DNA from 3 places in the Sphingomonas sp. PP-CC-3A-396 genome. Region 1 is predicted to be linked to each of the others. Evidence: predicted binding sites of a transcription regulator. Region 1 holds the regulator's gene; each other region holds the start of a gene.

The links. Region 1 encodes LexA, which represses DNA repair genes until DNA is damaged. Its sites were predicted from a motif close to GTTCCNCNCTTGTTCT; they were not measured.
Region 2: radA (DNA repair protein RadA) is a predicted target of LexA. The motif match lies at 7,152-7,167, and genes of this name have one in related genera.
Region 3: recA (recombinase RecA) is a predicted target of LexA. The motif match lies at 5,233-5,248, and genes of this name have one in related genera.

What each region holds. Positions count from the first base shown of each region.
Region 1 covers NZ_SLYF01000004.1:122,654-132,901, forward strand. Annotated here, with positions in the region: gene C8J40_RS08940 (energy transducer TonB) at 1-227, opposite strand, end outside; gene C8J40_RS08945 (molybdopterin molybdotransferase MoeA) at 783-1,964, shown strand; gene lexA (transcriptional repressor LexA) at 2,033-2,704, shown strand; partial or broken gene C8J40_RS08955 (ComEC/Rec2 family competence protein) at 3,365-4,609, opposite strand; gene C8J40_RS08960 (VOC family protein) at 4,756-5,154, shown strand; gene C8J40_RS08965 (ComEC/Rec2 family competence protein) at 5,282-6,307, opposite strand; gene gltX (glutamate--tRNA ligase) at 6,392-7,777, shown strand; gene C8J40_RS08975 (citrate synthase) at 7,803-9,086, shown strand; gene C8J40_RS08980 (hypothetical protein) at 9,086-9,289, shown strand; gene C8J40_RS08985 (HAMP domain-containing sensor histidine kinase) at 9,263-10,248, opposite strand, start outside.
Region 2 covers NZ_SLYF01000007.1:14,987-25,234, forward strand. Annotated here, with positions in the region: gene C8J40_RS14195 (GCN5-related N-acetyltransferase) at 1-245, opposite strand, end outside; gene C8J40_RS14200 (beta-N-acetylglucosaminidase domain-containing protein) at 232-2,232, opposite strand; tRNA gene C8J40_RS14205 (tRNA-Thr) at 2,334-2,409, opposite strand; gene C8J40_RS14210 (hypothetical protein) at 2,442-3,314, opposite strand; gene C8J40_RS14215 (replication-associated recombination protein A) at 3,307-4,626, opposite strand; gene C8J40_RS14220 (PadR family transcriptional regulator) at 4,880-5,470, shown strand; gene C8J40_RS14225 (DUF2218 domain-containing protein) at 5,467-5,757, shown strand; gene C8J40_RS14230 (glycosyltransferase family 1 protein) at 5,927-7,078, opposite strand; gene radA (DNA repair protein RadA) at 7,181-8,551, shown strand; gene C8J40_RS14240 (hypothetical protein) at 8,967-9,287, shown strand; gene C8J40_RS14245 (YkgJ family cysteine cluster protein) at 9,291-9,872, shown strand; gene C8J40_RS14250 (CvpA family protein) at 9,932-10,248, shown strand, end outside.
Region 3 covers NZ_SLYF01000007.1:212,797-223,044, forward strand. Annotated here, with positions in the region: gene C8J40_RS15045 (uracil-DNA glycosylase) at 1-620, opposite strand, end outside; gene C8J40_RS15050 (electron transfer flavoprotein-ubiquinone oxidoreductase) at 761-2,422, shown strand; gene C8J40_RS15055 (tetratricopeptide repeat protein) at 2,559-3,836, shown strand; gene C8J40_RS15060 (4-(cytidine 5'-diphospho)-2-C-methyl-D-erythritol kinase) at 4,041-4,967, shown strand; gene recA (recombinase RecA) at 5,325-6,398, shown strand; gene C8J40_RS15070 (class I SAM-dependent methyltransferase) at 6,979-7,719, shown strand; gene C8J40_RS15075 (glutathione S-transferase) at 7,737-8,360, shown strand; gene C8J40_RS15080 (dicarboxylate/amino acid:cation symporter) at 8,587-9,924, opposite strand; gene C8J40_RS15085 (Xaa-Pro peptidase family protein) at 9,996-10,248, shown strand, end outside.

The sequences.
Region 1 (10,248 bases):
GCCACTACCTCGGTAGCCTTCGACTTCAAATTAGGCGGCGACGCAGCCCCCTCCGGCTTGCGGCTAGGCGACGGCCTAGGCCGCACCTTCTCCTCAGGCGGCGGCGGTGGCGGAGGCGGCGCCGCATCGAACACCTTCAACGCATCGCTGACCACCGCCGGCATCGTCACCACCAGCCCGTTGAGCAGCGCATAGCCCAGCACCCCCGGCAACAGCACGGCGCCCACCGCCGCCCCGATCCTGTCTCTCGCCCGAGGCTGATTGCGTGTCATCATGCTGATCTGGTGTCTCTTTCCCCCAAACATAGCCCCGCAAAGGATGAACCCGCGCTGGCCAGAGGTTCAGAGACGGCGAGCAACGACGACCTCACACTCGCCGTTACTGTCGAGGAAGTCCTCACACAGATCAAAACCCCACCCCGGCGAAGGCCGGGGCCCAGTTGGGAAGGTCGCAGTAGCGAAGCACGACAACCGCCAAATTTATGTTTCCCCGCGAAGGCGGGGACCCAGCCCTGGGCTCCCGCCTTCGCGGGAGAACAAGAAGGCGGTAGCTAACGTTCGATATCTGCCCGCCCAGACATCGCCATGGCGGCTAAGCTCTCCGCGCCCCGCTTAGCCAACAACGCCTGTCCTACATATCAAACCCATGGCAAAGCACGGAACCTACCCCCACGCCCCGCGCTTCCCCATACATCGCCCAAAGAACAAACCGCCAAAACGCTCCCAGCGTCTACACTTCCTATACTTCACTTTTCCGAACCGCCCAGAAACAGAGCCTTACGCATGACCCTAGTCCCCGTCGCCGAAGCCCAGTCCCGCCTCTTCGCCATGGCCCCTCGCGTCGGCCACGAGACCGTGACGCTACGCGAAGCCGCCGGCCGCTGGGCCGCCGAGGACATCCTCGCCCGCCGGACGCAACCCGCGGCGGATCTCTCGGCCATGGACGGCTACGCGATCCGCTTCGAAGACCTCCCAGGCCCCTGGAAAGTCATCGGCGAAAGCGCCGCCGGCCGCCCCTTCGCAGGCAATGTCGCCTCCAACGAGGCCACCCGCATCTTCACCGGCGCCGCCATGCCCGAAGGCGCCGACACCGTCATGGTCCAGGAAGAAGCCGAGCGTGACGGCGAAACCCTGATCCTCGCCGGCGAAGGCCCGCCGACACTTGGCCGCAACACCCGCCGCAAGGGCCTCGATTTCTCCACCGGCACCCGCCTGATCGCCGCCGGCGATCGCCTCAGCCCCGCGCGCATCGCCGTCGCCGCAACCGGCGGCCACGGCACCCTCACCGTCAACCGTCGCGTCCGCGTCGCCGTCGCCGCCACCGGCGACGAACTCGTCCCCCCCGGCTCGACCACCGACGGCGTAGCGCTCCCCGAATCGAACGGCATCATGCTCGCCGCGATGCTCGCCGACATGCCCGTTGACATCATCGATCTCGGCATTCTGCCCGACAATCTCGAGATCCTCCGCGAAGCCTTCGCGAGCGTCGAGGCCGACCTGCTCGTCACCACCGGCGGCGCGTCGGTCGGCGACCACGACCTCGTCCGCCCCGCGATCGAAGCCGCCGGCGGCACCATCGACTTCTGGCGGATCGCGCTGCGCCCCGGCAAGCCGATGATGGCCGGCCGGATCGGCGAGATGATGGTCCTCGGCCTCCCCGGCAACCCGGTCTCCGCGTTCGTCACCGCGACGCTGTTCGTGAAGCCCGTCGTCGCGCACATGGCCGGCGCACGCGATCCGCTCCCCCAGTCGACCCACGCGCTGCTCGGCGAAGACCTCCCCGCCAACAACGCCCGCACCGACTATCTCCGCGCCGAGCTGCGCGACGGCAAAGCCTATGCCTCGACGATCCAGGACAGCTCAATGCTGCTAACGCTGGCCCGCTCGACCTGCCTCATCGTCCGCCCCGGCAACGCTCCGGTTGCAAAGAGAGGCGAATCGGCGGAAATCCTCGTGATCGCGTGATACGGACGCTTGACGGCGTTAATTATGTTCCATAGAAGTTCCCAGTCTGTTCCGGACGGAGAACCGCCATGCTCACGCGCAAGCAGCACGAACTCGTCTGCTTCATCAACGATCGCCTCAACGAAACCGGCGTCTCGCCGTCGTTCGAGGAGATGAAGGACGCCCTCGACCTCAAGTCGAAGTCGGGCGTCCACCGTCTGATCAGCGCGCTCGAGGAGCGCAACTTCATCCGCCGCCTGCCGAACCGTGCGCGCGCACTCGAAGTGCTTCGCATGCCCGAGCGTGCCGAGAAAAAGGCGCCATCAAAGGCGTCGAACGTAAAGCCCGCGCCCGCTACCGCGCCACAGCCAGCGAACGACGTCGTCGAGATCCCCCTCCACGGCCGCATCGCCGCCGGCGTCCCGATCGAAGCGTTCGAAGGCAGCACGATGCTGGCCGTCCCCGCCGCACTGCTGGGTTCGGGTGAACACTATGCGCTCGAAGTCTCCGGCGACTCCATGGTCGAGGCCGGTATCCTAGACGGCGACTACGCCCTGATTCGCCGCACCGAGACCGCCCGAGACGGCGAGATCGTCGTCGCCCTGATCGAAGACAGCGAAGCCACCCTGAAATACTTCCGCCGCGAAGGCGCCATGGTCCGTCTCGACCCTGCAAACCGAGCCTACGATCCCCAACGCTACGCCCCCGCCCAAGTCCGCGTCCAAGGCAAACTCTCCGGCATCCTCCGCCGCTACGACTGAACTGCCGGGACCGACCTGCGTCATCACGACGCAGGTCGGTCTCGGTTTTTGGTTGCTCAGGAAAAGCGACAGCCTAGCCTTAAGCCAAGTCGCTTCTCCGGCCGACAACAGCGGCCGGATCTCTTAAGCAAGTTAAGCGAGATGTACTGGGCGTGTCGAAAAGCGACTAGTTTTTCGACACGCCCAACCGGCCCCCAAGCGTCCGGAAGCCCCTCTCACGCTCTGATGCATAGTCGCGTTCTCGACTCGAATGCCCAATCTCTGCGTCTCTGCGCCTCTGCGCGAACATCTCGTCCTCAATCTCCAGCGCGGCCGAAGAATTGGTTCACGTGGAGACGCGGAGGGGTTGCGCTTAGGGAAAACGAAGCACCTCCAAACGTCTTCGGAAGGAAGACTAAACAGTCCCCAGCCCGAGCCACCCCGTCATACAACAACCTTCTCCGCGTCTCCGCGTGAACCAGTTCGTCTCGCTGTGACCGCACGGGAAAACGAAAGATCTTGTTCACGCGAAGGCGCAAAGGCGCGAAGATATGGTGCCTGGATCAGCGCCTACCGGCTTTCGCTGGCGGCAAAAAACTGACGTCGGCTTATCGTTCATGGAGGTTTAAGGCCTCCCAAGCGGCATCACCTTCGCGCCTTTGCGCCTTCGCGTGAACAGTTCTATTTTTGACGGCCTTGGCCGGCGCGAAACGCCGATACAGTACCGTGAAACCGATCATGGCGCGGCCTGAACGCGTACGCGGTGCGTTCGAGGAGAGGCGGATCGCGCCAGGGGTGACGATCGCCTGCGTTCAGGATGGTCACGACCGTCCCGCTTCCCAAGGTCAGCGCGACGCCGCCCGTACGCCGGAGTACACGACGATCCAGTTTCAGCCACCGCGGTACGCACCGCTTCGGCAGACCGCGTTCGCTGACGACAACATCGGCGCCGTGACAAGCGGTAATGAACTCAGCAATCGGCACCATATAGTCGCTGCGGGTCGCCAGGATGCGCCACATCCGTCCCCGCGCGCCGATATCGGTAACGCAAAGATCGCGGCTGCACCGCGCATCGGGTTGGTCCGCCAGCAGCAGCGGCTCGCCATCCACGCCACCATTCTCTGCAAGCATGTCGCGCGTATAGTCGCCGGCCCGATCGCGCAGCATCGCAAGCCCCGCCGCCGTCCGCACCGCGACATGGCGCCCGTCGCCGGTCACGAGAACATCCGGCGCGGGCGTCGTCAACGCCCAGACCGCGCCGATCGCCAGTGGTACCAGCCCGAGCCGCCGCCACCGCGTTCGCCACAAGGCGATCCAGATGCCACCGACGATCATCAACGCGAACGCCGCCGTCGGCATAGCGGGCAAGGACCGCACCGATCCTGGCGCGCTGGCAACGATATGCGCGAGCCACAACAGCGCATCGAGCGAGCGCTGGACCAACCACCATATCGGTGCACCCAGCCCGCCGGCGTCCAGCAGCAACGCCAGCGCTTCCAACGGCATTACCACGAACGTCGTCAGCGGGATCGCAATGATGTTGGCGAACGCGCCGTACAGCCCGGCCTTGTGAAAATGATATACCGCGATCGGCATCAGCGCGAACTCCACGAGCAGCCCGGTGATAAGCAGCGATGCTACCCCGCGAGCGAGGCGGCGCGGTCGGCCCTCGTCGTGGGGCCCGAAAAACGTGCGAACCGAAGGGTGCTCGTGCAGCGCCATGATTGCGGTGATTGCCGCAAACGAAAGCTGGAAGCTCGGTCCCGCCGCCGATTCGGGCAGCACGAGCATGACGCACGCCGCCCCCGCCGCGACGAGGCGCAAGGTCATCGCCTCACGCCCCATCGCGAGAGCTGCCAGCACGAGCAGCGCGGCCACGCACGACCGAATCGTCGGAACCTGGCTTCCGGTCAGGGCGTTGTAGCCGTAGCCTACTGCCGCGCGATTTTCTCGAACGTCCGCTGACGCCCACTTGCGGACATTCCACGGGCCGGGGTGACTGCGGGTTACGCGCCAGTTAGGTGAGACTGCTAATAGCGATCGAAAGTCGATCAGCCTTCAGGAGAGTGTCTGTGCTTTTTCACACCATGGTCGGATCGAATGACATCGAACGGTCAAAGCGCTTCTACGACACGGTGCTCGCCACCCTGGGTGCAGGCGAAGGAACGCGGAACATCGCCGACAGCGGCCATACCCGTCTGATCTACAACAATGGTAACGGAACCAACTTCATCGTCAGCCAGCCGATCAACGACGAACCGGCAAGCGTCGCTAACGGCAGCACCGTTGCCTTTTCCTGCGACTCGCCCGAACAGGTGAAGCAGCTTCACGATACCGCCGTTGCCGCTGGCGGGTCCTCGATAGAAGCTCCGCCGGGACCGCGCGAAACTGCCTCCATGGGCACCATCGAGCTGGCCTATTTTCGTGACCCCGACGGCAACAAATTGTGCGGAATTCATTTTCCTGCCTGATTCGTTCGATACGGGTCCGCTTCTGTCGATAGCGGACCCCGATCATGCGATCCCGCGAAGACCCGCTTTCCTCCAATCCCGGACATTCAGTGGCCGCGCAAATCTGCCAAAAATAAGGGTTTGACTCCTATAACGCACGGGTCAGCAACGTATAGCCGATTGCCGCCGCCGCTCCCGCCAGCGCAGCGATCAGAGGCAAGCGCGCGTGCAACGCCAGCCAAGGGCTTAGCGCCAGCAGACGCAACACGATCAGCATCGTCGCGGCTACCGCAGCCGTAATATGCAATCCGCTCACCGACAGCAGATGCGCGAGCCCAGCGCGGCGCATCGCCTCCGAATCCTCCTCGCTGATTGCGCCGACGTCGCCGGTGGCTAGTGCGGCGGCGATCCCGCCCGCGCTGCCATCCAGTCGCGAGACAATATGGCGCGACAGCGCGACGCGGATGCCGGCTCCCGACTCGCTCGGCGTCGTCACGACCACCGGTGCGAAACCTCTTCCTGTCGCGCCGATCCCGCCGAACCAAGCAACTCGGGCGAAATCGTAGGCGCCCGGCACCGCGGGCAGCGGCGGCGGCATCAGCCGCGCCCGCAGACGCACGACCGCTCCCGTTCCCAGCAGCTTCGGCGCATCCGATTCCGCCAGATTGACGCGGATGCGGTATGGCAGGGTCACCGGTTGCCCGTCGGTCTCGGCGCCCTTCCCGATCGGCAGCAGCGTCAGCCGGACCAGCTTCCGCGCCACCAGCGGCTCAATAGCCTCCACCCTCGCGGAGAAACTCGCGATCGACGGTCCGCCCAGCACTGGTCGCGCCACCGACTCTGATCGCGCCCAGATGAGACCCAGACCCAGCGCCGCCGTCAGCAACCCAATCGCGAGCGACCGCGCCGCACGGCCACCCTGCCCGACCGCCAGACATGCCAACCCGCTCGCCACCAGCAGCAGTATTGCCACGCACCACGCCGCCGGATCGGGCAGCGCGAACCACAAAGCGATCCCGCCGCCCAGCATTACCGGCAGCCATAACACCAACTGGTCGCGCTCCGCCTCGAGCCAGCGTTCCACGGCAAGCCCGACGACAGCCCCCCATCGCGGCACGCCCATTTGTCGCCGCCAAGGACGCATGCTAGGGGCGGCGACGGCTGTCATGGCCATCGTTTCTCCATCGTTTCATCAGTCTGGGAGCACCCGCGGTTGGGCGCAATATCTGATACGGGCACCGCCGCTTCGGCCGCACCCGTGGTTACCCGTTTCGCTCCGTCGCCGACGGGGTTCCTGCATCTTGGCGGCGCGCGCACCGCGCTGTTCAACTGGCTGTTCGCAAAGGCGAACGGGGGCAAGTTCCTGTTGCGCATCGAGGATACCGACCGGGTCCGTTCGACCCAGCCGGCGATCGACGCGATCATCGACGGCATGCGCTGGCTCGGGCTCGACTGGGACGGCGACGTCGTCATGCAGTTCGCCGGTGCCGAGCGCCACGCCCAGGTCGCACACGAGATGGTGGCAAATGGGCATGCCTATCGCTGCTACATGACCAACGACGAGATCGCCGCGATGCGTGCCGAGGCACAGGCCGCGAAGAAGCCGCTCCGCATCCGCAGCCCGTGGCGCGATCGTCCCGAGAGCGAAGCGCCGAACCTCCCCCACGTCGTCCGCCTGCGCGCGCCGCAGGAAGGCGCCGTCACGATCGAGGACCGCGTTCAAGGCGCCGTTACGGTCAAGAACGAGGAGATCGACGACCTCGTCCTGCTACGCTCCGACGGCACCCCGACCTACATGCTCGCCGTCGTCGTCGACGATCACGACATGGGCGTCACGCACGTCATCCGCGGCGACGATCACCTCAACAACGCGTTCCGGCAGCTGCCGATCTACCGCGCGATGAACTGGCCCGAGCCGATCTACGCGCACATCCCGCTGATCCACGGACCCGATGGCGCCAAGCTGTCGAAGCGTCACGGCGCGGTCGGTATCGAAGCGTATCGCGACGAGATGGGTATCCTGCCCGAGGCGTTCGACAATTACCTGCTCCGGCTCGGCTGGGGTCACGGCGACGACGAGATCATCAGCCGCGAACAGGCGGTCGAGTGGTTCGACCTGTCGGGCGTCGGCAAGTCGCCCTCGCGCTTCGATTTGAAGAAGCTCGAGAACCTCAACGGCCATTATATCCGCGAAGCCGACGATGCGCGGCTGGCGCAGCTCGCCGCCGATCGTCTTGGCCACGACCTGCCGACCGGCGGACTCGATCTTCTGACTCGCGCGATGCCCGTCCTGAAGCCGCGTGCCGCAAACCTGAACGAACTGGCTGAAGGCTCGAATTTCCTGTTCAGCCAGCGTCCTCTGGCGATGGATGACGCCGCGGCGAGCCTTTTGCAGGGTGAAGCGAGTGCGATTTTGGTCAATGTCCATGCCGAACTTGACGCGCTCGCCACGTGGGATACGGAGGCGCTCGAAGGCGCGGTACGGCGCGTGGCCGAAGCGCGGGGCGTCAAGCTCGGCCAGGTCGCACAGCCGCTTCGCGCCGCGCTGACGGGACGCAAGACGTCGCCGGGGATCTTCGATGTGCTCGATTTGCTCGGGCGCGACGAGAGCCTTGGCCGGATCGCCGACCGGATGGCTAGCTGATAAGATTTCGAGGAAGGATACAAGCATGAGCGAGACCGCAACCCTCAAGGTCGACGGCAAGGATTTCGAGTATCCGGTGATGTCCGGTACGGTCGGACCCGATGTCATCGATATCCGCAAGCTGTACGCGCAGACGGATAATTTTACCTATGATCCGGGTTTCACCTCGACGGCGTCGTGCCAGTCGAAGCTGACCTATATCGATGGTGACGCAGGCACGCTGCTGCACCGCGGCTACACGATCGGCGAGCTTGCCGAGCAGTCGAACTTCATGGAAGTCGCGTACCTCCTGCTCAACGGCGAACTGCCGAACGAAGACGAGCTGGCGAACTTCTCGACCACGATCACGCGCCACACGATGGTGCACGAGCAGCTCGCGCAGTTCTTCCGTGGCTTCCGCCGCGATGCGCATCCGATGGCGATCCTGTGCGGCGTCGTCGGCGCGCTGTCGGCCTTCTATCACGATTCGACCGACATCCACGATCCGGCACAGCGCGTCATCGCGTCGCACCGCCTGATCGCCAAGATGCCGACGATTGCCGCGATGGCGTACAAGTACAGCGTCGGCCAGCCGTTCGTCTATCCGGACAACACGCTGAGCTACACCGGCAATTTCCTGAAGATGACGTTCGGCGTCCCCGCCGAGAAGTATGTCGTGAACCCGATCGTCGAAAAGGCGATGGACCGCATCTTCATCCTCCACGCCGACCACGAGCAGAACGCGTCGACCTCGACCGTCCGTCTCGCCGGTTCGTCGGGCGCCAACCCGTTCGCGTGCATCGCGGCCGGCATCGCCTGCCTGTGGGGCCCAGCGCATGGCGGCGCCAACGAAGCCGCGCTCAACATGCTGCATGAGATCGGCACCGTCGATCGCATCCCCGAGTATATCGCCCGCGCCAAGGACAAGAACGATCCGTTCCGCCTGATGGGCTTCGGTCACCGTGTCTACAAGAACTATGATCCACGCGCGGCGGTCATGCAGACGACCGTCAAGGAAGTGCTCGGCGAGCTGGGCGTCACCGACCCCGTGTTCGACGTCGCGATCGAGCTCGAGCGTCTGGCGCTAAGCGATCCGTACTTCATCGAGAAGAAGCTGTTCCCGAATGTCGATTTCTATTCGGGCGTGATCCTGTCGGCGATCGGCTTCCCAACGTCGATGTTCACCGTCCTCTTCGCGCTCGCCCGCACCGTCGGCTGGGTCGCGCAGTGGAACGAGATGATCACCGATCCAGACCAGAAGATCGGCCGTCCGCGCCAGCTGTACAGCGGCCCGACCGCACGTGACTACGTCCCGATGGCGTCACGCTAATGAAGACGCTCCGGCCGATCCTGATGATCGTCGGCGTGCTCAGCGCGCTGATGGGTCTGCTCTGGATCGGCCAGGGGCTCGGTTACGTCCACTGGCCGCAGTCGAGCTTCATGCTCGACCAGCGGCCATGGGCGGATCGCGGTGCATTTCTCGCTGCGTTCGGCCTCGCGCTGATATTAGTGGCGCGCCGGATCCGCCGGTAACGTCAAGACGAACCGCGCGCCTTCGCCGGGCGCGCTCTCGATCATGAGATCGCCTTGCATCGCCCGCGCCAAGCGTCGTGCAATATACAGGCCGAGCCCGTTGCCCCCGGCCTCCGACGGATCGACCCGCTCGAACTTCTCGAAAATCCGGATCTGATCCTCGGGCGCGACGCCCTTGCCCTGGTCCGCGACGACGACGATCGCCTGCGTCTCGGACCGCTCCACCGACACGGTGACATGCGACCCCGCGGGTGAATAGCGCACCGCGTTGCCGACGAGATTGACCAGGATCTGCAGCAAACGCCGGAAATCGCCGAGGGCCGGCACGCGTGCGTCCATCGCCGGCCGAACGATCGTCACCTCGGCATTGCTCGCGCGTACGGTCAGCAGACCCGCAGCGCGGCGAGCGACGTCGGCGAGGTCGATCGGCTCGGGTGCCAGCGCGAAGTCCGGACGCTCGACCGCTTGCAGATCGACGAGATCGTCGACCAGTTCGAGCAGATGCCGGCCGGCGCTGGCGATATCCGCGGCGTAATCGGCATAGTCGTGCTGCACCGGGCCATCGGCCTGCGCGTTGATGCTGTCGGCATTGGCGACGATCCGCGCGAGCGGAATCCGCAACGCCTTGTCGAGCCCGCTGGTGAAGGTCGGCGACAGCGTGTCCGCGGCAACTGGCGCCAGGGCGTCCTCGACGACCATCCGCGCCACGCCGACGAACCCGGCAAAATCGCCCGATGCATCGTGCCGGACATTGGCGGTCAGCGTCACCGCGCGGCCCGAACTCCGCAGATGCGCGGGCTGCGCAGCCATCGCCCGCCGCCTCGCCAGCGAGTCGAGAATCGGCAACGTCCCGTCCGTTCCGGCATCGAGCGCGAACATCGCCGTCAGCGGCTGGCCGAGCAGCGCGAACGCATCGAACCCATGCTTCGGCCCCGCATCCAGCGTCACGAACGTCAGCC
Region 2 (10,248 bases), on a different contig from region 1:
CCCGCCAAACTCGCTTCGACTAGCGCGATAGCGCGATCGAGCACCACGCGGTCGGCGCGCGCATAGGCGGGGCGATCGGGTATGAAGTCGTACCAGACACCGCCACAGGCGTTGTCGAGGAAGATACGCTGGAAGCAATGATCGGCGCGGACCGGCCAGCCACGCGTCGGCGCCGCGGTCGGCAGGATGTCGCGGGTCAGCGTCAGCCAGCGAGCCTCGGCTGAGGACCGGTCATTTGGGGCCATCGGATCGCACCGGTACCGCGCCGTCAGCCTCGATTGCCGACGCGGCGGCAATTAGGGTCGGCGCGTCGCTGACGAAGGCGTCGAGCACGCCGTCCGCGATTTTGATCGGACCATCGAACCGGGTCGCGCCGGGGATCGTCGTGATCGCAGCCGCCTCGCGCGCCAGTGTCCGCGCGTCGTCGAAATAGCGTGCGGCGGCAATGCTGCCGCTATCGGCGGCGCCGAGCCCGGCGGCTGTCAATTGGAGCGCGCGTCCCCAACGCTGCATCGCATCGAGCCAAGGCCGAGCCTGCGCCGCGAAGCTGGGGTCGATGGTTCCGGCGCGGATGATGTCGGGTGCGCTGGCGATTTCGTCGGCACGCTCGGTTAGGTCCGCGATCGCCCGCTGCCGTGCCGCCGCATCGCCATCCGCCAGCGCTTCCCGGACCGCGTCGAGCGCTGCCTTCAGTCGCGGTGCCTGCTCCTGCCAAGGCTGGCTGCCAAAGGTCGGCGCCATGTGCTGCGTATCGAAGAAGGTCAGCAGCGCAGCGGTCGCGCGTTCGTCGCCGCCCGCCAGTTCCCGCGCGGAGAAATGCCAGGTCCGCTCGGCATCGTACGCGGTGTCGTTCCAGCCGAACGCGGCAACGCCGGTCACCGCCGGGCGGCTCGGGGCCTCCTGATTCATCGGGTTCGACAGGATGCCGGTCAGCTCGCCCGACAGCCCGGCCTCGCGCCGCGCATAGGGCGCCATCAGCAGCCGACCGGTGGTCTGTGCGTAATCGTTGACCGGATAATTGTCCCATAACAGCGTCTTGCGGCCGAACGCCTTGGTCGCCGCCTTGGCATCGGGGATCGAGATGGCGGGCGGGACGACGTCGGTGCCGGTCCACTGGATGACGATCCGCGGATCGAGATGCTTGCGCAACGCCGCTTTATAGGGCGTTTCCTTCGCATCGTAATATTCGGTCGGCACCATGATGAGCGCGCGCGCGCCCAGATCCTTGGCGCTCAGGCTGGCCTGCACCGCGTTGAGCAATTGCGCCTGCGCGACGCCGGCCGCTTCCGCGCCCGAGGGGCCGAACGCGGTCTTGTCGCGCTCGCAGTTCCACTTGGTATATTCGATGTCGTCGAGCGCGACGTAGAAGCTGCCGACGCCGATCGCCCGCAATGCGTCGAACTTGCGTTCCAGCGCCTGCACGTCGGCGGGGTCCGAGAAGCAGACCGATGGCCCGGGCGAGACCGCGTAGACGAAGTCGACATGGTTGCGCCGCGCGGTCTGGGCCAGCGTGCCCAGCGCCGACAGCGTCGCGGCGGGATAGGCCTCGCGCCACCGATCGCGCGCGTACGGATCGTCCTTCGGGCTGTAGACATAGGTGTTCGCCTTCACCGTGGCGAGGAAGTCGAGATGCCTGGTGCGATCCGCCATCGACCAGGGCGCGCCGTAAAAGCCCTCGATCGTGCCGCGGATCGGCATTGCGGGGTGATCCTGGATCACCAGCGCGGGCAGGGTGGGGCGCCGGGCGAGCTGGCGGAACGTCTGGACCGCGTGGAACAGGCCATCGGCGTCGTGACCAGCAAGCGTGACGATGCCCGCGCCGGCCGCTACCACGGCGAGGGTGTAGCCTTCGGCATGCGTGTCCAGCGTGGCCTTGCTGCGTGACAGCGAGTCGCGCACGACGCCAGAGTCGCGAAGGCCCAGGACGATGTGAACCCGATCGGGCGCGACGGGCAGCCGGCGTGCGGAAGCGATCGTCTTCACCCCCGCCGCTGTCAGGACGTCGCGGACCCGGGCAACGGTCTCCGGATCGGTACCCGGCGCTGTGATCAACACGACGGAGGTGCCCAAGGCGAGTGTGCCCGAGGTCAGCACCATCGAAGTGGGCGCCGGGTAGATCGTGGGGCGCGTTACGGGATGGCCCAATGCATGGCTCGGCACCGCGATCGCCAAGCTCGCGGACGTGACCATCAGCGCTACGACGGCGCCAATCTTCCCGCTACGTCGCGCCATCCGTTGCTCCCCGGTATCAGATTGGTCTTGTTGCCATTCGATAAAGCTATGGCGCGGGTGCGGCAAGGGAGGAGATCGCGTACGACAGTATTTGGAAGGGGTGGTGCCGGTTGCAGGAATCGAACCCGCGACATCCAGTTTACAAAACTGGCGCTCTACCAACTGAGCTAAACCGGCCCGGTGCGTGTCAGGCCTAACCGCCCAATGCTTCAAGACACGCCGAAGGTCCAGCCCTCGGTTTGCGCAATATGCGGTGTCATTGCGCTTGGTGTCCAGAGGTCCGGGCGATGCGCTGCCGTGCGGAGCCAGGCGGCGGTCAGGATCGCGTCGGTGGTGTGATCATCATAGCGGGCGAGAGGATCATGCGGCGCGCTGCCGAGCGCCTCCAGCGCGGTATCGAGCGCGCCCGCATCGCGCATCTTGCTGAGGCCCTTGCGGATGCCGGCAGCGCGCGCGGCGATCGTGGTGTAGATTTCAACGATGACCGGCCCCTCTGGCGGCAGCGGATCGAATGGCCAGACGGGGATGCGACCGGCGAGGCGGTGGAGGACGCGCATCCCGGTGAGGCTCGACTTGCCGACCTGCGCCGCACCGACGAGGTTGAAGCAGCTTGTCGGCGAAAAGCCCATCGCGCGCTGGCCGTGCTCGCAGACGCGCATCCGGCCTGCGCCGCCGGGGAACAGGTCGCCGCAATCGCGGTGCTGGCGGAAGTGCCGGCGGAGTTCAGGATTGGTGAGCAGGTTCGCGACGGCAAGGTGCGGATCGGCGGCGGAGGCGTCGTCGACCATTGCCCAGAGCGCGCGGGCATCTGGAGGGCTGTCGGGCATGCCGGGGAAATAACCGTCCAGATCGACGAACGGAAACGCGGGGGAGAGATCAAGGCCGATCAGCGTCGGCGTGTCCTGGTCAATCAACCAGTCGAGGACATCGTCGCGCGACCATGCCGACGCTCCCGGCGGCGGGACCAGTCTCGGCGCGGCATCACCGGTTTCGCAGATCGCGACCGCGATGCCCTTGTGACGATGCCCCTGCGCGCCGGACCAGTCGATCGCCGCAAACCGCGTAAACCGTGGCTCAGCCATTCTTCTCGGCGCGCAAGGCATCCCAATAGGCGAGCCGCTCGGACAACCGCTTCTCGAAACCGCGTTCGGTCGGCGTGTAGAAGGTCTGCGGGCTCATCTCGTCGGGCCAGTAATCCGAGCCGGAGAACGCATCCTCGGTATCGTGATCGTACGCATAGCCCTTGCCATAGCCGATATCGCGCATGAGCTTGGTCGGCGCGTTGCGGATCGACGCGGGCGGCATCAGCGAACCCGTCTCGCGCGCCGATTTCCACGCCGCCTTCTGCGCCTTGTACACCGCGTTCGATTTGGGCGCGGTGGCGAGATAGACGCAGGCCTGCGCGATAGCGAGTTCGCCCTCGGGGCTGCCGAGGAAGTCGTAGGTGTCCTTGGCGGCGATGCACTGGACCAGCGCCTGCGGGTCGGCGAGGCCGATATCCTCGACTGCGGCGCGGGTCAGGCGGCGGAGCAGGAACAGCGGTTCCTCGCCTGCGGTCAGCATCCGCGCGAGATAATAGAGCGCCGCCTGCGGGTCGCTCCCACGGATCGATTTGTGGAGCGCGGAGATGAGGTTGTAATGCCCCTCGCGGTCCTTGTCGTACACCGCGACGCGACGTTGCAGGAAGTTCGAGAGGCCGGCGGGATCGAGCGGTTCGGGCAGGTTTACCGAGAACAACGTCTCCGCCTGGTTGAGCAGGAAGCGGCCGTCGCCATCGGCACTGGCGATCAGCGCGTCCTTGGCGGGCGGGGTCAGGGGGAGGGGGCGCTCCATTTCCGTCTCGGCGCGGTCGAGCAACTGTTCGAGCGCACCCCGGCCGAGGCGTTCGAGGATAAGTACCTGCGCGCGGCTGAGCAGAGCGGCGTTGAGTTCGAACGACGGGTTCTCGGTGGTCGCGCCGACCAGCGTGACCGTGCCATCCTCGACATAGGGCAGGAAACCGTCCTGCTGCGCGCGGTTGAAGCGGTGGATCTCGTCCACGAACAGCAAGGTGCGTTTGCCGATCTTGGCGTGTTCGCGCGCTTCGGCGAACGACTTCTTGAGGTCGGCGACGCCGGAGAACACCGCGGAGATCGCGACGAACCGCAGGTCGACCGCATCGGCGAGCAACCGCGCGATAGTCGTCTTGCCGGTGCCGGGCGGGCCCCAGAGGATGATCGAGGACAGTCGTCCGGCCGACACCATCCGGCCGATCGCGCCTTCGGGGCCGGTGATGTGATCCTGCCCGACCACCTCGCTCAGCGTGCGCGGGCGCAGGCGGTCGGCGAGCGGCGCGTTTTCGGGGTGCGTTTCGATAGGGGCGGCGGGTTCGAAGCCCGCGAAGAGGTCGGCCATGCGCGGAAGATAGGGGCGGGGGAGAGGTTTGCCCATCCGTTGGCTGCACCCATGCTCGCTCGTCATCCCCGCACAGGCGGGGATCCATACCGGCTGACGCACCGAACAGCCGAGCGGTCCGAGGGTCTGGGTCCCCGCCTCCGCGGGGATGACGGACAAATGGAAAAGCGAATTTTTCGACGCACCTCTTGAACCCGAAACAGTCTGCGATATATCTCAGCTCATGAATAAAGATATATCGGAGAACACTCAAATGCGTTTTGGTATTGGATATGGAGCTTGGACCGGCGGCCCCCGTGGCGACGGTCACCGGCATGGTGGTCGCGACCACGGACCTGAGCATGCTGCGTGGAAGCAGGGTGGTGGCCCACGTGGGCGTGGCCGGCGGCTGTTCGACGGTGGCGAACTCAAGCTCGTCATGCTGAAGCTGATCGCGGACGCACCGCGTCACGGCTACGACCTGATCCGTGAGATCGAGGGGCTGACCGGGGGTGGCTATGCGCCGAGCCCGGGCGTCGTCTACCCGACGCTCAGCATGCTCGACGAGATGGGGCTGATCGAGGAGCAGCAGTCGGAAGGCGCGAAGAAGCGCTTTGCAGCGAGCGACGAGGGTCGCGCGCATCTGGCCGAGAATGCGGCCGTGGTGGACGGGCTGTTCGCGCGGCTGGCGGCGGTCGGGGCGGAGTCCGAGCGGACCGATGGCGCGCCGATCCGGCGGGCTATGGGCAATCTGCGGCAGGTGCTCCAGCACCGCTTGATGCGCGAGGACGTCAACGAGGATACGCTACATGAGGTCGCAGCATTGCTCGACGAGGCGGCGCAGAAGATCGAGCGGCTCAAGTGAGCGTCTCGGTCGCACGCGTGCCGACGCATTCGGCGAGCAAGTATCTCCAGCAGCTCGCCAAGCATTGGAGCCACAAGATGGAGGTCACCTTCTCGGAGGAAGAGGGCCGGATCGCCTTTCCGAACGGCGCGGTTCTGGAGATGCGCGCCGACAGCGAAACGCTCGACGTCGCGCTGACCGTGCCGGAGGGCGAGGACGTCGAGCGGATGCGCGGGGTGGTGTCGAGCCACCTCGACCGGTTTGCGTTCCGCGAGGCGCCGCTGACGTTCGATTGGGCGACGGTCTGACATCGTCCCCCAAACCGTCATCCCGGCCCTCGATCGTCATCCCAGCGAAAGCTGGGATCTCCCGATTCGGGTCGCGGCGCCCGCCAACAGGGATACCCCAGCTTTCGCTGGGGTGACGGGGAGGGGAGCGGGGGGAAGGTGAATTCGAAAGGTACACGTGGCAGACAACTTAGCCACCCCGCCGCGCCATCACCTCGAGATACGTATCCAGCACTGTCTGGTTGATCGTATCCCACAGATACCCGGCGGCCTTGTCGTGTCCGGCCCAGCCCATCGTCTCGCGCAGGCCCGGCTCCGAAACAATCCGCCCAATTGCGTCGGCATATCCTGCGATGTCCGTCGGCGGCACGAGGAAGCCGGTCACGCCGTCGTCGACTAATCCGACCGCGCCCGATGCGCGCGCAGCGACCACCGGCACACCTGCCGCCATCGCCTCCAGCGTCACGTTGCCGAACGTCTCGGTCACGCTCGGATTGAAGAACACATCCATCGACGCGACCGCGCGGCCGAGATCGTCACCCGACTGGAACCCGGCGAAGACCGCGCCCGGCACGCGCTCGGCGAACCAGTCGCGCGCCGGACCCTCGCCGATCACCAGCACCTTGTGACGCACCCCGCGCTGTTCCAGCGTTCGGATCACGTCCGCAAAGACGTCGAGCCCCTTCTCCTTCACCAGCCGCCCGAGAAAACCGACCGCGACCTCGCCATCGGCAATCCCGCGCGCGCGCCGCCACTCCAGATCACGGCGCGTCGGCGTGAAGCGGTCGTGGTTCACGCCGCGCGACCAGATCGCGGTCGGTGTCGTCACGCCCCAGTCGCGGACGATCTCCGCCATGCCGCGCCCCGGCACCAGCACTTCGTCGACGCGGTTGTAGAAGCGCGTGAGGATCTTCACCATCACGGGTTCGAAGAACGCCATCTTGTAATAGCGGAAATACGTCTCGAATCGCGTGTGCAGCGACGCAACCGTGGCGATGCCGTTTCGTCGTCCATAACTGATCGCGCGGTGGCCAAGAAAATCGGGCGCTGACACGTGGACGATGTTTGGCGCGAACGCGTCGAGATCGCGGCGGATCGCCGCGGGCAGCCCGCGCGCCATCTTGTATTCGCCACGCCCCGCCGGCAGCGGCAACGACGGCACCGCGACCAGATCGCCGGTCGGCGGAAAGGCCGGCTTGGCGTTGGTCGGCGAATAGACACGCACCGTCGCGCCCTTCGACAACAAATGACCGACGAGCAGATTCAACGCCTGGTTCGCGCCGTCGCGGACGTAATTATAGTTGCCGCTGAACAGGGCGATGCGCAGGTCGGTGGCGTGCATCATCGCGCGGATAACGCCGTGCGCCGTCAAGCGCCACTAAATCCGCAACATAGGTCGTATGCCGGCCATTGATGTTCCCGTATCGTTCTCGTACATCGGCGCATGGCGAAACCCCAGAAGCGTTATGTATGTCAGTCCTGCGGATCGGTGTCGCACCGCTGGGCGGGGCAATGCGCCGATTGCAACGAGTGGAACACGCTGGTCGAGGAGGCGAACACCGCCGCCACGCCGTTCCATTCGAAGCATAACCTCCAGACCGGCGGCCGCGCGATCCAACTCGTCGGGCTCGATGCGGAGATCAAGCTGCCCGACCGGATGGCGACCGGGATCGCCGAACTCGACCGTGCGCTGGGCGGCGGGTTCGTCGAGGGTTCGGCGACGCTGATCGGCGGCGATCCGGGGATCGGCAAGTCGACGCTGCTGTTGCAGGCCGCGGCGAAGATGGCGCTCGCGGGGCAATCGGTCGCGTATGTTTCGGGCGAGGAAGCGGCGGATCAGGTGCGGTTGCGCGCGCGGCGGCTGGGGCTTGGCAATGCGCCGGTGCAGCTCGCTGCGGCGACCTCGACGCGCGACATTCTGACGACGTTGCAGACCAAGCCGCCCGCGATGCTGGTGATCGATTCGATCCAGACGATGCACTCCGACCTGATCGAGGGCGCTCCAGGGACGGTCAGCCAGGTCCGGGCGTCGGCGCAGGAACTGATCCGGTTCGCCAAGGAACGCGGCACCGCCGTGGTGTTGGTCGGGCACGTTACCAAGGACGGCTCGATCGCGGGACCACGCGTGCTCGAGCATATGGTCGACACGGTGCTGTCGTTCGAGGGCGAGCGCAGCCACCAGTACCGCATCCTGCGCGCGATCAAGAACCGCTTCGGCGGGACCGACGAGATCGGCGTGTTCTCGATGCAGACCGAGGGACTGGCGGAGGTCGGCAACCCCTCGTCGCTGTTCCTGACACACCGCGATGATGCGATGACGGGGGCGACGGTGTTCCCGGCGCTGGAGGGGACGCGGCCGGTGCTGGTGGAAATCCAGGCGCTCACCGTCCGGTTGGCGTCGGGCGCAACGCCCCGGCGCGCCGTCGTGGGCTGGGATTCGGGGCGGCTGGCAATGATCCTGGCCGTGCTGGAGGCACGGTGCGGGCTGAGCTTCTCCAACGCCGAAGTGTATCTCAATATCGCGGGCGGCTACCGTGTGCAGGACCCCGCGGCGGATCTGGCAGTGGCGGCGGCGTTGATCTCGGCGATGTCGGAGCGGCCGGTGCCGGTCGATGCGGTGGCATTCGGCGAGGTCGCGCTGTCGGGCGAGATCCGCCCGGTCGCGCATGGTCCGCTGCGGTTGAAGGAAGCGAGCAAGCTCGGCTTCGAGCGCGCCTTGGTCCCTGCGTCGATGACGGGCGAGAAGAGCGGCATGAAGCTATCGGGGTTCAAGACGCTTGCCTCGTTCGTCGATCACATGATGGGGCGGGGGTAGGCGCTTAAAACCTTGTTTCCCCGCGAAGGCGGGAATCCAGACTGGGCTCCCGCCTTCGCGGGAGAACAGGGAAACGGTGGTGATTGTGCTGGGCCGTGCGAAAGGTCCGATCGGGGGGGTGCGCGCTGCGTTCCCATCAGCGTACCGCGTCATCGTGGACTCGTTTGGCACTGATACCCAATAGATGAAGTCCCACCCCGGCGGAGGCCGGGGCCCAGTTGGGGGACGTTGCTGGCGACCGCTGCGTTCAATTACCACGACCTTTCCAACTGGGCCCCGGCCTTCGCCGGGGTGGGGCGGTGATGGCCGTTGTCGGTCATCAGTCGATCGAACCGCACACAGCACCATAGTCGCGGCAGGTTCGGTCATGCGGCGAGCGCATGGCCTCTCGCGACAGCCATGCTATGGCGCCCGCATGGCGAACACGAAAAGCAATACCGGTACCGTCGAGGTCGATGGCACCCGATACGATTGGAATCTCGAGCGCGAGCCGCAGCACACGGATGCCGAGGGCTGGAAGGGCATGACGATCTCGTTGTTGCAGGAAGACGCCAAACGGGAAGCCCTGCTCGAGTTCCCCGCGCCGAAACGCCTGTTGAAGGGGTTACCGCGCGGGCGGCTTCAGATCGACGATGCGACGATCACCCGCGGGGTGCGGGCGGCGTTGGCCGCGGGATGGGAGCCGATGTCTCGGGGCAAGCCGATGGTCTTCACGGTGGATTCCGAAGGGAATTGAACCGTGGATCGGCGTGACATCCCGACCCAACCACATGCCGACGTGGAAACCACGCTGCTGGGACCGATCCTTCTCAATCGCGAGTGCGGTGATTGCACCGCGTGCTGCACCGAACTGACGGTGAAGACGCCAGAGTTCGCGAAACCCGCGGGAACGCCGTGTATTCACCTCTGCGACCAGGGGTGCGGTATCCATGCGGTTCGCCCGCGCATCTGCCGGACGTGGTTCTGCGTCTGGCGACGGGTTGCGAGCCTGCCCGACGCGGCTCGGCCCGACCGGTCCGGGCTGCTCGTGTCGCTCAATTTCGTCGACAAGCCGCAGACCTGTCTCGAAGGCGTCTCGATCCATGTCCGTCTGCTCGCCGGCAGCGATGCGATCGCGAACGGCATGGCGGCGGCGGTATTGGACGCCGTGTGCGACCAGCTAGTCCCGGTGTGGTTCAGCGACGGGGCGGAGAAAATGCTGATGCATCCCGACAACGACGTCGCTGGCTTTGTCCTCTCGGGAGAGGCAGCGCCCAGGCATCTGCAGGGCGAAGTCGCCGCGTGGCGCGAACGCTACGGTGTTTTCGGCTTGAACCGCTAAGAATCGTCGAGCGCAACCCGCACTAGCGGTTCGCCTCCCGCGTCCCTATTCCAGAAGCCATGAACCTTTCCGCCCTAGACATCGTCGTCCTGCTCGCCGTCGCCGGCTCGGCGGTGCTCGGGCTGATCCGCGGGTTCGTCACCGAAGTCCTGTCGATGTTCGCCTGGGTGGCGATGGTGGCGATGTTGAAGCTGTTCCACATCCCGCTCGCCGCGGCGCTGTCGCCGATGATCGGGACGGTCGGTGGCGCCGCGGTGCTCGCCTTCGCGATCATTACCGGCGTCACCTATATCGGCGGGCGGCTGGTCGCCAACGCGATCGGGGCGCGGACGCGGACTTCGATCCTTGGTCCGGTCGACCGTGCGCTTGGCTTCGG
Region 3 (10,248 bases), on a different contig from region 1:
TCTCCGGTCTTATGGTTAAACCCGTGTAAACGCCCGCGCGCCGCCTGTAATTCCGTCCCGAGGATCGCACGGCTCGCCGCATTGCCCAACAGAAGCAACTGCTTGGGGGCGACCAGGCCGATGTGATGCTTGGCGATTTCCGCGAGCCGCTCCTCGACCTCGCTCTGGATCCGCCCCGCGGTCGGCCGCTTCGCGCAGACCGCCGCAAGGTGTACTTCGTCACGCGTCAGGCCGATCGCCGCAAGCATCTTGTCGAGCAACCGCCCCGAAGCGCCACTCAGCAACGCACCCGCATCTCCGTCGTCGCGGTCCGGGCAATCGACAAGCACCATGACCGTAGCGTCAGCCGGGCCCACGGCCGAAAGCGAAACCCCGCTCCAGTCCGCTTCGGGAACCTCCGCACCACTTCGCCAGTTGAGGAAGTCGGCCAGCAAATGCGGCATCGCAGACGGTGCCACGGCCGGTGCGGCAGGCGCCACGGCGGGCACGACAAGCGGTTCAGGCGCTGCAAACCAGTCGCGCGGCGCGTCGTCGACGAGCGTGTCGACGCCAGCCTCGTGCCACCAGTCGAGCGCACTCGCCGCAGCATTTCGCCAGTCGATGGTTTGGTCCGCCCCCACGCGGTAACCTATGCTGCACGGTTGACGTGGCGGTCAACTCGCGCAATCGCCATATTGGATAAGACGGTGCCGGCCCGAGCCCGAACGAAGGGCAGGGGCGGATAGACTGGGCAAGAGGGGAGATCCCCCGGGAGACGATGATGACGACACGTGAATCGATGCCCTATGATGTGGTGATCGTCGGTGCAGGTCCGGCGGGGCTTTCGGCAGCGATCCGTCTCAAACAATTGGCGGCCGAGAAGGACGCCGAGATCAGCGTCTGCGTGCTCGAAAAGGGCTCCGAAGTCGGCGCGCATATCCTGTCCGGCGCGGTCATCGATCCCAAGAGCCTCGACGAGCTGCTGCCGACCTGGCGCGAGGACGGCTGTCCGCTCGCCGAGGTCCCGGTCACCGAGAACCATCACTGGATCCTCAGCAAGACGAAGAAGAGCGAGATGCCGCACTTCGTCACGCCGTCGTTCCTGCACAACAAGGGCACGTACACCGGCTCGCTCGGCAACCTCTGCCGCTGGCTCGCGGGCAAGGCGGAGGAACTCGGCGTCGAGATCTTCCCAGGCTTCGCCGCCGCCGAAATCCTGTTCAACGACGACGGCTCGGTGAAGGGCGTCGCGACCGGCGACATGGGCGTCGCGCGCGACGGCACGCACAAGGGCGACTACACGCCCGGTCTCGAACTCCACGCGAAGTACACCTTCTTCTCGGAAGGCTGTCGTGGTCACCTGACCAAGCAACTGATCGCCAGGTTCGCGCTCGACAAGGACAGCGATCCGCAGGTCTACGGCCTCGGCATCAAGGAGCTGTGGGACATCGATCCCGCGCTCCACTCGCCCGGCCGCGTCATCCACACGCAGGGCTGGCCGCTGTCCGAAACCGACGGCTCGAACGGCGGCGGCTGGATCTATCACCAGGCCAACGGCCAGGTCTCGATCGGCTTCGTCACGTGGCTCAACTACACCAACCCGCATCTCTCGCCGTTCCACGAGATGCAGCGCTGGAAGACGCACCCGGAGATCGCCGCGCTCCTCAAGGGCGCCAAGCGCGTCAGCTACGGCGCACGCGCGATCAGCGACGGCGGGCTGCAGTCGATCCCCAAGCTCGTGATGCCCGGCGCCGCGCTGATCGGCGACAGCGCCGGCTTCCTCAACGTGCCACGGATCAAGGGCACGCATACCGCGATGAAGTCCGGCATGATGGCCGCCGAAGCCGCGGTCGAGGCGATCGTCTCGCAGCGCGGCCATGACGAACTCGCCGCCTATCCCGAGGCGTTCGAGAAGTCGTGGGTCAAGAAGGAGCTGTCGGTCGTCCGCAACGTCGCGCCGCTGGTCAAGAAGTTCGGCGATCTGATCGGTTCGGGCCTCGCCGGCATCACGATGTGGCTCGAGCATCTGGGCATCAAGGTGCCCTTCACGATGCACCACCATCCCGACCACGAGAGCCTGTGGCGCAAGGACCTCGTCAAGCCGATCGTCTATCCGAAGGCTGATGGCGTGCTGACGTTCGATCGTCTCTCGTCGGTGTTCATCTCGAACACCAACCACGAGGAGGACCAGCCGGTCCACCTGACGCTCAAGGATCCGGCGGTACCGATTACGTACAACCTGCCGATGTACGACGAGCCCGCGCAACGCTATTGCCCGGCCGGCGTTTACGAGGTGGTCGGCGAGGAAACCGGCGACCCGAAGTTTGTCATCAACGCGCAGAACTGCGTCCACTGCAAGACCTGCGACATCAAGGACCCCACCCAGAACATCAACTGGGTCGTACCCGAGGGCGGCGGAGGCCCCAATTATCCCAATATGTAAGCCAGTATTCTTCGCACTCGGTTTCGTCCTGGCGGCTCCCGCCACGGCCGGGACGGGTGATCTCTCCGCCTATCTGAAAGCCCGCGCCGCCGACGCCGCGGGCAGGCCGGACCTCGCCGCCGCCAGCTATGCTAAGGTGCTGGCGGCATCGCCTGCCGATCCCATCGTCGCGATCCGCGCCTACCGCGAGGCGCTGGAGGCGGGCGACATGCCGCTCGCGACGCGCGCCGCCGCGGTGCTGGGCAAGGCTGGCGTGGCGCCCGCCGATGCCGCGCTGCTCCCGCTCGCCGATGCCGCGCGGCAGGACGACACGAAGGCTGCAAGCGCCGCCATCGCCACGCTCGCCACCGGCCCGCTCGTGGTGCTCGCGCCCTCGCTCTACGCCTGGGTCGCGCACGCCGAGGGTCGCGACCCCGAACCGTCGCTTGCCACCGCCGCGAAGGACCCCGTCGCCAACCGCTTCGCCACCGAGACGCGCGTGCTGATCGCCGCGGCGCCGGCCAAGCAACCGCTCGCGATCGGCGTCTCGCGGCTGCTCGCCCGCCTCGCCAGCGACCTCGCCGCGGGCGAACCCTCTCCGCTGTCGATCGCGCTGACGCAGGCCGCGCTGCGCGCCGACCCCCGCTATGACGGCGCGCGCATCCTCCTCGCCGACGCGCTCGCCCGCAACAAGGTCGTCGACCGGGCGCTCGCGGTCCTCGACGAGATCGATCCGAAGGGCCCGTCCGCCGCGGCCGCCGCCGCCGAGCGCATCGACATCCTGTCGAACGCCGATCGCGATGGCGAGGCGCTTGCCGCCGCCAAGAACCGCGTCGACCAGAAGGGCGCGGAGCCCGCCGACTGGCAACGCTATGCGGACTTGCTGCTGACCACCGGCAACCCCGCCGAAGCCGCGACCTGGTATCAGCGCATCATCGCCGCCGACGGGGACAAGGGCGGCACATGGGGCGCGTGGCTGCAATATGGCGGTGCGCTCGACCAGGCCGGCCGCTGGCCCGAAGCGCGCGACGCTTTGGAAAAAGCCGTCGCTCGAGGCCCTGCGCAACCGCTCGCGCTCAACTATCTGGGCTTCGCGCAAGTCGAGCACGGCGACGACATCCCCGCCTCGATAAAGCTTTTGGAACGCGCCAGCCACCTCGACCCCACCAACGCCTCGATCACCGACTCGCTAGGCTGGGCCTACCACCTCTCGGGAAACACCGCGCGTGCGCTCCCGCTGCTCGAAACCGCCGCGCAAGCCGAACCCACCAACGCCGAAAATTCCGATCACCTGGGCGACGCATACTGGAGCACAGGCCGAAACTACGAAGCCCGCTACGCCTGGCGCGCCGCGCTCCTCACCGCCGAACCCGCCGATACCGCACGCATAACCGCAAAGATCGCCAACGGCCTCCCCCCAAAAACCCGGCGCTAAGTCCCTCTGCCACCGGGGAGAGGGAAGGACCCCACACTACCCAAAAACCGTCGCCCCAGCGAAAGCTGGGGTATCCCAAGAGGCACGCGCCGCCTGCCAAACCACGATATCCCGGCCTCCGCTGGGATGACGGATGTTTTGTGGCTAAGCCGATGCACAACGCCGAACGCCGGCCAAGTCCGCGCAAAACCTCGAGACCCCGCAATGCCCGCCATAACCGAATCCGCGCCCGCCAAGATCAACCTGGCCCTCCACGTCCGCCGCCGCCGCGCCGACGGCTATCACGACCTCGAAACCCTCTTCGCCTTCGCCACCGACGGCGACCTAATCACGGTAGAAGCCGCCCAAACCAATAGCTTCACCATAACTGGCCCCTTCGCCGTCGCACTCCTCCCAACCCCCAACACCCCCCCGGCGAAGGCCGGGGCCCAATTGGGAACGGACAATGAAGACGCGCACGGCTTGCCCAACGCCACTCAAGGCAGCGCCCCTTGGAACGGCAATCTCGTAACCGCTGCCGCAGACGCCTTCACCACCGCATTCGCTCCGAACACCCACCACGCCATAACTCTCGAAAAGCACCTCCCGATCGCCTCGGGCATAGGCGGAGGATCAGCCGACGCCGCGGCCACCCTCCGAGCGCTGGCCCGACTCCACGGCGTCCCGTCAACCGACCCCCGCCTTCACGACATCGCCGCAAAGCTCGGCGCAGACGTCCCCGCCTGCCTCGCCAACCGCACCACGCTCGGCACCGGCAAGGGCGACACGCTTACCGAGATCGAAGGTCTCGTCGGCACGCCACTGCTCCTCGTGAACCCCGGCGTCGCCGTCTCCACCGCCGCTGTCTTCAAAACCTGGGACGGCAAGGACCGAGGCCCGATCTCCAAAGGTGACCTCCTCGCTCGCGCCCTCGAAGGCCGCAACGACCTCGAGCCCCCCGCGCTAGCGCTCGCCCCCGAAATCGCGGAAGTGCGCACCCTTCTCGACGCAGCGCACGGCGTCCTCCTGTCCAGAATGTCCGGCTCTGGCGCCACCTGCTTCGCTCTGTTCGAAACCCTCGAGGCCAGAGACGCCGCCGCCACCGCCGCAAAAGCCCGCGGTTGGTGGACCCTCGCAACGACGCTCGCCTGATCAAATGCGAGCCCGAATAAGCCCACCCTCGTAAGAAAGACTGACCGAATTTCGATCAAAGATCGCCGCCCCCACCCCGTCATTCCCGCGGAGGCGGGAACCCATACTGGTTGGCGTCGCAATAGGATCGCTGGCCTTCAGGCTATGGATCCACGCCTGCGCGAGGATGATGACCGATCATATATTAAGGCGGCCGATTTCGTGGCGCCGTGCCCAGCGCATCCGTGACCACGACCAAGCCCTAAATCTTTCCGCACAAACCACCGTTCCCCACTTGTTCCACAAGAACAAAGAGAATACATGGCGATTGACGCGTTGAATGGCACGCGCGCTTGCTTTAGCGATGGGAGCTTATCAATGGCCGCTAATCTGAAAGTGATCGACACCGGCATGGCAACCGCAACCAACGACCGCCAGAAGGCGCTCGACGCCGCGCTCGCGCAGATCGACCGCGCCTTCGGCAAGGGCTCGGCGATGCGCCTGGGCTCGAAGGAAACCATGCAGGTCGAGGTCATCTCGACCGGATCGCTCGGGCTCGACATCGCACTCGGCGTCGGCGGCCTGCCGCGCGGCCGCGTGATCGAGATCTACGGGCCGGAAAGCTCGGGCAAGACCACGCTCGCGCTCCACGTCATCGCCGAAGCGCAGAAGGGCGGTGGTACCGCGGCGTTCGTCGATGCCGAGCACGCGCTCGACCCGGTCTATGCCAAGAAGCTCGGCGTCAACATCGACGAACTGATCGTGTCGCAGCCCGACACTGGCGAGCAGGCGCTCGAGATCGTCGACACGTTGGTTCGCTCGAACGCGATCGACGTGCTGGTGGTCGACTCGGTCGCGGCGCTCGTGCCGCGTGCCGAAATCGAGGGAGAGATGGGCGACAGCCATGTCGGCCTCCAGGCCCGTCTCATGTCGCAGTCGCTGCGCAAGCTCACCGGCTCGATCAGCCGCTCGCGCTGCATGGTGATCTTCATCAACCAGCTCCGCATGAAGATCGGCGTCATGTACGGCAACCCGGAGACGACGACCGGCGGCAACGCGCTGAAGTTCTACGCCTCGGTCCGCCTCGACATCCGTCGCATCGGCGCGATCAAGGCCGGCGAAGAGGTCACCGGCAACCAGACGCGCGTCAAGGTCGTCAAGAACAAGGTCGCCCCGCCGTTCAAGCAGGTCGAGTTCGACATCATGTACGGGCAGGGTGTTTCAAAGCTCGGCGAGATTCTCGATCTTGGCGTGAAGGCGGGCTTGGTTGAGAAGTCCGGCGCCTGGTTCAGCTACGACAGCGTCCGCCTCGGCCAGGGCCGTGAGAACTCGAAGACCTTCCTCAAGGACAACCCTGAAACCGCCGACCGCCTCGAAAAGCAGATCCGCGCGCGCACCGACAAGGTCGCCGAGGAAATGATGGCCGGCCCCGAAGAAGGCGACGATGCCTAAAGCTACTTTCCCTCTCCCTCAGGGGAGAGGGAGGGACCCATTGCCTTCGCAATGGGGGGCACGCGCACGGTTCATGGCTCATGGCTCATTGCGCCAAAGATGCTCACGGCGGGTGGTTCAAAGACATGGTGAACTGACACGGCGCCAATCCACCTCCCAATACCACCCCGGCGAAGGCCGGGGCCCAATTGGTATGACCCCGCAAATAGAGTCCTGTGCCGAGCCAAGCCTTGTCGGATGATCAACTCTGTGTTTGGCAACACGCCCATGTACGCTTGATATCTTGCACCCTCTTGTTCTCCCGCGAAGGCGGGAGCCCAGACTGGATACCGGCCTTCGCCGGGAAATTGGGAAACGAAGAGCAGCGTGCTAGGCTTGGGAAACCCTCGAAATCTCGCAACACCAAACCCACGCCAGCGTCTACACTTCCTATACTTTACTCCAAACCACCGCCCCGAACCGCAACCAAAAAGCACCCCAGCCCATGACCACCGCCCAAGACTGGACCGGCAGAATAGGCGACGTCTGGGCCGCGGAATGGCGCCGAACCGACCGCAGCTTCACCAACCTGACCCCGCATTTGAACGCCGCGATCCTGTCCGCCGCCACCCCCCAAACCCGCAAGATCATCGACATAGGCTGCGGCGCCGGGGCAACCTCACTCGCCACCGCACAAGCACTCCCGAACGCGCAAATAACCGGCATAGATCTCTCACCAAACCTGATCGAAATCGCCAAACACCGTGCCGAAACCCAAACCAACGCCAGTTTCGAGTGCGCGGACATCGCCGCAGCCGCCCCGAACCACGCCCCAATCGACCTCTACGTCTCCCGCCACGGCGTCATGTTCTTCGCAGACCCCGTCACCGCCTTCACCACTTTGGCTGAAGCCGCCGCTTCAGACGCAACGCTAGTCTTCGCCTGTTTCGCCGACCGCGCCGCCAATCGCTGGGCCACCGAAACCATTACCGCGACCGGCGGCAATGTAGACGCGCCAGCAACCACCGCACCCGGCCCCTTCGCCTTCGCCGACCCGACCTACGTCGCGAATATCCTGCAAAAATCAGGCTGGCATGCCGCTTCACCCGAGCGAGTCGAATTCGCCTACCGGGCTGGGAAGGGCACCGACCCCGTAACCGACGCCGTCGATTATCTTCGTCGCATCGGCCCCGCGGCATCCGCCATCCGCGACGCCGCCCCAGAGGAACGCGAGTGCCACATCGCGCGTCTCACTCGGGTCTGCGAACAGTACCTAAATGGCGACACGGTGGAATTTCCCGCCGCCGCCTGGATCTGGACCGCGCGCAAATCGTCCGAATAAAAAACAGGGGGCCCAGCATGATCATCGTCCACCACCTCGAAAACTCGCGATCGCAGCGGATCCTCTGGATGCTCGAGGAACTCGGTCTCCCCTACGAGATCAAGCGCTACGAGCGGAACAAGGCAACGATGCTCGCCCCGCCCGAACTCAAGCAGGTGCACCCGCTCGGTAAGTCGCCAGTGATCGAAGATGATGGCCAGGTGGTCGCTGAAACGGGCGCGATCGTCGAATATCTTGTCGACAAGGCCGATGGCAGGCTCGGCGCCCCCGCCAACCGCACCGACGCGCTCCGCTACCGCTTCTGGCTCCATTATGCCGAAGGTTCGATGATGCCGCCGCTGCTGCTGAAGCTCGTCCTCGCGCGCATCCCGATCATGGGCAAGGTCGCGGTCAAGAAGATCCAGCCGATGATCGACGTTCACCTCGACTACGCCGAAGCCGAACTGTCGCAGCGCCCCTGGTTTGCCGGCGGCGAGATGACCGCCGCCGACATCATGATGAGCTTCCCCCTCGAAGCCGCCCGCAGCCGCGGTGGCCTTGACGAGTCCCGCCCCGCTACGATCGCGTGGCTGGCGAAGGTACACGCGCGGCCAGCGTATCAGGCAGGACTCGAGAAAGGCGGCCCCTACGCCTACGCCTAAGTAGCGCAAGTCGGGAACCAGATCGGGGCTAAGAAGACGACCTCTCCCCAAACACCACCCCGGCGAAAGCCGGGGCCCAGTTGGAAATGTTGTAGTAACGGGGCGCGGCGGTCACCATCGGCGTCCCCAACTGGACTCCGGCCTTCGCCGGGGGGTACTTCTTCAGTGGACCGCCAGCGTAAAGGCGCATCCTTGAGACGTCATCGGCTCAACATCGCCAATCATCTCAAACCTGTCCCGGCCCGATCTTCTCGTAGCTGTCCAAGTCGACCTTCGGCCCATGCCCACTCGGCGCATGCGGAAAGTCCCGATCCGCTGGCTCGCGCTCGTCGAGCCCGCCCTCCCACTTCGCCACCACGGTCGCCGCCACCGCATTGCCGATCACGTTGGTCGCCGAGCGCCCCATGTCGAGGAAATGATCCACCGCCAAGATCAGCAGGATCCCCGCCTCAGGGATCTTGAACATCGACAGCGTCCCCGCAATCACCACCAGCGATGCGCGCGGCACGCCCGCGATCCCCTTCGACGTCACCATCAGCACCAGCAGCATCGCGATCTGCTGCCCGATCGGCATGTGGATGCCGTAGGCCTGCGCGATGAACAGCGACGCGAACGTCATGTACATCATCGACCCGTCGAGATTGAACGAATAGCCCAGCGGCAGCACGAAGCTCGCGATCCGCGGCGGCACGCCGAACCGGTCGAGCGCTTCTAGCGTCCGTGGATACGCCGCCTCCGACGACGCCGCCGAGAACGCCAGGATCAACGGATCGCGGATATACCGTACCAGCAACCGCGTCCGCGGCCCGATCAGCAGGAACGCGATCCCGATCAGCATCGCCCACAGCAACGCGAGGCCGATATAGAAGGTCAGCATGAAATAGCCGAGCTGGCCGAGAATGGTCGGCCCCCGCTCGGCAAGCGTCGCGGTCACCGCCGCGAACACCGCGAACGGCGCGAACCGCATGACGTAATTGGTGATCTGGAGCATCACCGCGACCAGCGCCTCGATCGCCTTGACCAGCGGCGCGGCCTTCTCGCCGACCGCGGTGATCGCGACGCCGACGAACACCGAGAACACGACGATCTGCAAAATCTCGTTGCCCGCCATCGCCGCGATCATCGAATCGGGCACGATATGCGAGATGAACTTGGCCAGATCGAACGCCGCGGCATCGACCCCGCTCGACGCGGTCGCCGGCGGGATCGCGAGTTCCAGCCCGACGCCCGGCTGCAACACGTTGACCAGGATCATCCCCAAGGTGAGCGACAACAGGCTCGCGCAGATGAACCACCCCAGGCTGCGCAATCCGACCCGCCCGAGCGCGCCGGTATCGCCCATATGCGCGATCCCAACGACCAGCGTCGAGAACACCAAAGGTGCGATGATCATCTTGATCAGCCGCAGGAACAGCGACGTCACGATCGAGAAATACCCGGCGATGTCCTTCAACCGCGCGGCGGACTCGGGCGTGCCGTTGTCGATCAACGCGTTCAGGATCCAGCCGACGACCATCCCCGCGACGAGGCCGAACAAGATGTAATAGGTTAGCCGCTTGGCCATTAATCGCTCCCGAGAAGTGCTAACAGGGAAGGGGATTGCGGCGCCCGGGTCAAGGACCCTATCGTCCGGCGATGCCGACCGCACCCCACAAGCCCGCCTTCAGCCCCTCGCGTCGCGACCTGCTGAGCCTCGCCATCGCGGCGCCGTTGCTGTCGACCAGCGCGATCCTCCGCGCCGCCGAGCCCGATTTGTCGGCGCTGTCCGACATCACCGGCGCGACCAGGCCGATCGATGCCGCCGAACGCGCCGCGCGGCTGGTCCGCGCGCAATCGCTGATGAAGGCGGCGGGCATCGGCGCGGTCCTGATCGAGCCGGGATCGTCGA